3 regions of the Phytobacter palmae genome follow, and region 2 is predicted to be linked to each of the others. Evidence: predicted binding sites of a transcription regulator. Region 2 holds the regulator's gene; each other region holds the start of a gene.
What was found. The regulator PurR, encoded in region 2, represses purine synthesis genes. The targets are predictions, from matches to a motif close to CANGCAAACGTTTGCNTG.
Positions count from the first base shown of each region.

Region 1 (2,268 bases), on a different contig from region 2:
CTGGCGAACATCAGCCTGCGGGAAGACCACGCTGGTGCGCAGAATACCGTCCTGGTGCAGGTTGTGGGTTAGCGGATAGAACACCGTGCTGCCGTCATGGCCGCGCGCGCCCACCAGCGATACCTCACCAGAAAAATTGATGCCCTGCTCAACGATACATTCGCCATAACAGTCATCCGGCAACTGTTCGGTTTCGCCAGCACGCAGACGCCACTGACCACGGCCGTCGTAACCGCCTACACGGCGTTTTACAATCGCCAGTTCGCCCAGGGTATTAAAGACCGCAGGCCATTCGCTTTTGTCGGCCAGCAACTGCCACGGTGCAGTGGCAAGTTCGAGTCTGTCGAATAACTGCTTTTGCGTCAGACGGTCAGCAATAATCGGGAATACATCGCGGTTTACAAACGCCGGGTGACGCGCCAGTTCGCGGGTCAGGGCGGTTTCCGGCCAGCGTTCAATCTCAGCGGTAATCACGCTCTGGGCAAACGGCACGGCTTCCGGGTCCGCATCCAGCCCCACGGGCCACACGGCGATGCTCAGCGGTTCGCCTGCCTGGCGCAACATACGGCCAAGCTGGCCGTTACCTAAAATGCAAACCTGTTTCATGCCGCACCCCGTGGGTCCGGGTTTTCCAGCACTTCGTCGGTTTGCGCACGACGGAACTCGGCCAGCCGCTGATGCAGTTCAGCGTCGTGTTGGGCCAGAATTTGCGCGGCCAGCAGGGCGGCATTCGCAGCCCCGGCTTTGCCAATGGCCAGCGTTCCGACCGGAATACCGCGCGGCATCTGGACGATAGAGTAGAGGCTATCCACACCGCTTAAGGCAGCGCTTTGTACCGGTACACCCAGCACAGGCACCAGTGTCTTCGCTGCAATCATCCCCGGCAGATGCGCCGCGCCGCCAGCACCCGCAATGATCACCTGAAAACCATTTTCTTCGGCGCTTTCGGCAAAGCTAAACAGTTTATCGGGGGTGCGGTGAGCGGAGACAACTTCAACGTGGTGCGGGACATTCAGGATATCGAGGATTTCGGTGGCGAACTGCATTGTTGCCCAATCGCTTTTCGATCCCATGACAATGGCGATACGCGCCGGTTGTTTAGCAGAAGACATGCGTTAAGAAAACTCCTGTGGGTGTGACTACGGACAGCTTTTGAGGGCACAAAGAATAGCATGGAAAACGGGCAAGGAAAACGGTTGCGTAGCGATGAATGCTGCAATCTGCTGTGGCGATGCGCGCTCATCCGGGGGCTCAAATTCTCAAAACGGAAAAGGGATAAGCTCGATATCGCTTTCGGTGACTTTCACCATGGAACCGTGAGTGTGCCAGGCGCCGAGGACAATGCGCATGGCGGGTTTGCCGTTTGCGATAAGCTCATGTACGTCCGGGCGGTGGGTGTGACCGTGGATCAGGCACTGAACCTGCTGTCTTTCCATTGCGGCAACGACTGCCTGCGGATTGACGTCCATAATGGCCAGTGATTTGCTGCTGTTGGCGGCTTTGCTGCTCGCCCGCATTTTTGCAGCGATACGTTGGCGAACAAAGAGCGGCAAGGTGAGAAAAAGTTTCTGGAGCCAGGGCTTGTGGACTTTAGCGCGAAACGCCTGGTAGCCTGCGTCGTCCGTACAGAGCGTATCGCCGTGCATAATCAGTACTTTGCGGCCATAGAGGTCGAGCACTTTCTCTTCCGGCAGAAGTTGCATGCCGCTTTCGCGCGCAAAGCGTTTGCCGAGCAGGAAGTCGCGATTGCCGTGGATGAAGTAGCAGGGAACGCCGCTGTCGACAAGCGCCTTGATGGCGGCGGCGATGTCGCGGTGCAGGGGAGTGGGATCGTCGTCGCCAATCCAGGCTTCGAACAGGTCGCCCAGTATATAGAGCGCGTCAGCCTGACGGGCTGTACCGGCTAAAAAACGCAGAAAACCGGCGGTGATCGCCGGTTCTTCTGTTTGCAGATGAAGGTCTGCGATAAAGAGTGTCGCCACGATTACTCGCTAACGGTCACGCTTTCAATCACGACGTCTTCTTTCGGTACGTCCTGATGCATACCGCTGCGGCCGGTTGGAACGGCTTTGATTTTGTCTACAACGTCCATGCCTTCAACCACTTCGGCAAATACGCAATAGCCCCAACCCTGCAGGCTTTCGCCAGAGAAGTTCAGGAAGTCGTTATCCACGACGTTGATAAAGAACTGTGCAGTTGCAGAGTGTGGCGCCTGAGTACGCGCCATGGCCAGCGTGCCACGGGTGTTTTTCAGGCCGTTGTTGGCTT
Region 1 is NZ_JBCIVJ010000001.1:333,785-336,052, reverse strand. Features, by position in the region: gene purK (5-(carboxyamino)imidazole ribonucleotide synthase) at 1-606, opposite strand, end outside; gene purE (5-(carboxyamino)imidazole ribonucleotide mutase) at 603-1,112, opposite strand; gene lpxH (UDP-2,3-diacylglucosamine diphosphatase) at 1,260-1,982, opposite strand; gene ppiB (peptidylprolyl isomerase B) at 1,985-2,268, opposite strand, start outside.
Region 1: the regulator PurR is predicted to act here: its motif matches at 1,186-1,203, upstream of purE (5-(carboxyamino)imidazole ribonucleotide mutase).

Region 2 (2,268 bases):
CATTGCCGAGGGTAAAAATCGCCATCAGGAATACCAGCGCATTACGTCGCGCCCGATGGGAAAGCAACAGCGTCATTAACGGTGCGCCAACCATGACGCCAATAGCATAAGCGCTAATAAGCATACCCGCTGCCGGGATCGAGACATCCACGCCCTGGGCGATAACGGGCAGTAACCCCATGGGTGAAAATTCGGTCGTACCGATGCCGAAAGCGCCAATCGCCAGGGCAAGCAGTGGGAAATTGATCTTCATAAATAGACTCCGGAATTGCCGTGTCGACGCGCGACACCGTCACAGAAGTCAAAAGTATGACATCAATCACAAAAAACAGAAGTTAGCGAAATGGGAAAAGACTATTGCTGATTTGATGACAATCGACAGGAGAGACGAGGGAGAGAGGGCTCTCCCCCGGGGTAAATCAATGCAGTGCGGCAGTGAGTCCGCCAGCAACAATCAGGGCGAGTACAATTACGGTAGTCACTAAAGAAAACTTCAGGTCGGTGCTCATCAATTTTTCTCCTTATTAATTTCCACACAAAAAGTGATGTAACGCATTTTTGCACAAATAAACGTAAAAATCTTGCAGGATTTAGAGTGATACACGTTTTAGCACTTCCCCTTTTGGTCAAGATCAGACAAAATTCGACGCTAAATTTATTAGCGTACCGGCCATTGACTCCCCTCCTGACGTCCAGTGTCTTTTTCCCGGCGTATTGCAATCCCTTCTATGGGTAAAGGGTGATGGAAGGCAAACGTTTACCTTATGTATTATCAGGAGTTTACGATATGGTCTGGAGTAAGATCTGATGGCAACGATTAAAGACGTAGCGAAGCGAGCAAACGTTTCCACCACAACCGTATCACATGTAATTAACAAGACGCGTTTCGTTGCAGAAGAGACGCGCAACGCGGTCTGGGCAGCGATTAAAGAATTACACTACTCTCCCAGCGCGGTTGCCCGCAGTTTGAAAGTCAATCACACGAAATCTATTGGCTTGCTGGCGACCAGTAGCGAAGCGGCTTATTTCGCCGAGATCATCGAAGCAGTTGAGAAAAATTGTTTCCAGAAAGGCTACACCCTTATTCTCGGTAACGCCTGGAATAACCTGGAAAAACAGCGCGCCTATCTGTCGATGATGGCGCAAAAACGTGTGGATGGTCTGCTGGTCATGTGTTCTGAATACCCGGAATCGTTACTCAGCATGCTGGAGGAATATCGCCATATTCCTATGGTGGTAATGGACTGGGGCGAAGCAAAAGCCGATTTTACCGATACGGTAATCGATAACGCCTTTGCCGGTGGCTATATGGCCGGCCGTTATCTGATTGAACGCGGCCATCGCGAAATTGGCGTTATCCCCGGGCCATTAGAGCGCAACACGGGAGCCGGCCGTCTTAGTGGCTTTATGAAAGCGATGCAAGAGGCCCACATCAATGTACCGGAAAACTGGATTGTGCAGGGCGACTTTGAGCCGGAGTCCGGTTATCGTGCGATGCAACAAATACTGACTCAGTCTTCTCGCCCGACTGCGGTGTTCTGCGGTGGCGACATTATGGCGATGGGCGCGTTGTGCGCGGCTGATGAAATGGGCCTGCGCGTGCCGCAGGATATTTCGGTGATCGGTTATGATAACGTGCGCAATTCACGTTTCTTTACCCCTTCACTGACAACTATCCACCAGCCGAAAGACTCGCTGGGTGAAACCGCGTTTAACATGCTACTGGACCGCATCGTGAACAAGCGTGAAGAGTCACAATCAATTGAAGTGCATCCGCGTCTGATTGAACGCCGCTCGGTTGCCGATGGTCCGTTCCGCGACTATCGCCGTTAATCCTGCCGGGAGCAGTTCATTCCTGCTCCCGCAGCCACTCTCTGTTCAGTGTTTCGCTGTCACCCAGGTAATCCAGTAACCAGCTCAGCGCCGGTGAAGCATCATTCTGCTGCCAGGTCAGACAACAGGCGGCGTCCGGGAAAGGATTTTCAAGTGCCAGCGCAACCCATTCACCGCGATCGATCCACGGACGGGCAAAATGCGCTGGCACCATCCCAATGCATAGCCCGGCAGACAAGCAGGCAGCAGATGATTCCCAGTCAGGGGCGACAACCCGCTTCTGATTATCCAGAAGCCAGGTGATGCGTTTAGGCAGCGAACGGGAGGTATCTTCGCGCACCAGCGATGGCCAGTTCCGTAACGTATCATCACTGAGCGGCGACGCCATCGCCGCCAGCGGATGATGACGCGCAACCACACATTTCCAGCTCAACA
Region 2 is NZ_JBCIVJ010000015.1:121,256-123,523, reverse strand. Features, by position in the region: gene AAIG39_RS18195 (MFS transporter) at 1-253, opposite strand, end outside; gene cydH (cytochrome bd-I oxidase subunit CydH) at 420-509, opposite strand; gene purR (HTH-type transcriptional repressor PurR) at 808-1,833, shown strand; gene punR (DNA-binding transcriptional activator PunR) at 1,850-2,268, opposite strand, start outside.

Region 3 (2,268 bases), on a different contig from region 2:
TCGCTCGCTTGCCACCATCTGCAACTCGAATTGTTCAGGGTATATGTTCCGCTCATCACGCATCCCGCAGTTTTGTGGACTGCGTAATGCAATCAGGCGGATTCTGTTCTGGTTTACGCCAAAAAAAAGCCGACTTTCAAAGTCGGCTTTTGATTTTTAAAGCATTTATTTCGTACCAAAGATTTTGTCGCCGGCATCGCCGAGGCCCGGAATAATGTATCCGTGCTCATTGAGGCCCTTGTCAATGGACGCGGTATACAGTTCAACGTCCGGGTGCGCTTTCTCCAGCGCAGCGAGGCCTTCCGGGGCAGCAACCAGCACCAGCACTTTGATGCTGTGGCAGCCTGCATTTTTCAGCAGGTCGATGGTGGCAATCATAGAACCACCCGTTGCCAGCATTGGGTCAACGACCAGCGCCATACGCTCGTCGATGTTAGAAACCAGTTTCTGGAAGTAGGGCACCGGCTCCAGGGTCTCTTCATTACGATAGATACCCACTACGCTGATGCGTGCGCTCGGAACGTGTTCCAGCACCCCTTCCATCATGCCCAGACCGGCACGCAGGATAGGGACTACGGTGATTTTTTTGCCTTTGATTTGTTCGACTTCTACCGGGCCGTTCCAGCCTTCGATAGTCACACGTTCAGTTTCCAGATCAGCAGTCGCTTCATAGGTCAGCAGACTACCGACTTCTGAGGCGAGTTCACGAAAGCGTTTGGTGCTGATGTCATTTTCACGCATCAGGCCCAGCTTGTGTTTGACGAGTGGGTGTTTTACTTCCACGACCTTCATACTCTTCTCCTTCCCCAAAACGGTGGCAGCCACAAAAAAAATCGCCGGATTATACCGCTTTTTTTCCGCCATGCTACAGGTGCGGCGTTGATCCGGATCAAACAGACTGGAAAAGAGTATACCGTAAGAATCCTCGGCGGCCTGAAATAATGGACTCGCAAACGTTTGCCTTCACTGTTAGAATTGCGCCGAATTTTATTTCCAAAACCGGATTAGTTCGGGTAACAGCCTGAAATATGACGGGTGAACCGCAAGCAAACGCGTGGGGACTCAAGCAGTGACCGATAAAACCTCTCTTAGCTACAAAGATGCCGGTGTTGATATTGACGCAGGCAATGCTCTGGTTGACCGAATCAAAGGTGTGGTGAAGAAAACCCGTCGTCCGGAAGTCATGGGCGGTCTGGGTGGCTTCGGCGCGCTGTGCGCATTGCCGCAAAAATATCGTGAGCCAGTACTGGTTTCCGGCACTGACGGCGTAGGTACCAAACTGCGTCTGGCGATGGATCTGAAACGTCACGACAGCATCGGTATCGACCTGGTGGCCATGTGCGTGAATGACCTGGTCGTTCAGGGCGCAGAACCGCTGTTTTTCCTCGACTATTACGCTACAGGTAAACTGGATGTCGACACCGCCGCAAGCGTAATCAATGGTATCGCGGAAGGCTGTCTGCAATCAGGCTGTGCGCTGGTGGGCGGCGAAACCGCTGAAATGCCAGGCATGTACCACGGCGAAGATTATGACGTGGCGGGCTTCTGTGTCGGCGTCGTTGAAAAATCAGAGATTATTGATGGTTCCAGAGTAGCCGACGGTGATGTCCTGATTGCACTGGCGTCCAGCGGTCCGCACTCCAACGGCTACTCTCTGGTACGTAAAGTCATCGAAGTGAGCGGTTGTGACCCGGAAACCACGCAGCTTGAAGGCAAATCCCTGGCCGATCACCTGCTGACCCCGACCCGTATCTATGTGAAATCGATCCTTGAACTGATTGAAAATGTCGACGTGCATGCCATCGCGCATCTAACCGGCGGCGGCTTCTGGGAAAATATCCCGCGCGTACTCCCGGACAACACCCAGGCCGTGATCGACGAGTCCTCCTGGCAATGGCCGGCGGTCTTCAACTGGCTGCAAACGGCAGGCAACGTCAGCCGTCATGAGATGTATCGCACCTTTAACTGTGGTGTCGGTATGGTTATCGCTCTGCCTGCTGATGAAGCAGATAAGGCCATCGCATTCCTCAATGACAAAGGTGAAAACGCGTGGAAAATCGGTATTATCAAAGCATCCGATTCCAGTGAACGCGTGGTCATCGAATGAAAAACATTGTGGTGCTCATTTCCGGCAACGGAAGCAATTTGCAGGCGATAATAGATGCCTGTAAGCAGAAGAAAATAAATGGCACCATCCGGGCAGTATTCAGTAACAAGGCCGACGCATTCGGCCTTGAGCGCGCGCGGGAAGCGAATATTCCCGCCCAT
Region 3 is NZ_JBCIVJ010000012.1:95,800-98,067, forward strand. Features, by position in the region: gene upp (uracil phosphoribosyltransferase) at 166-792, opposite strand; gene purM (phosphoribosylformylglycinamidine cyclo-ligase) at 1,070-2,107, shown strand; gene purN (phosphoribosylglycinamide formyltransferase) at 2,104-2,268, shown strand, end outside.
Region 3: the regulator PurR is predicted to act here: its motif matches at 947-964, upstream of purM (phosphoribosylformylglycinamidine cyclo-ligase).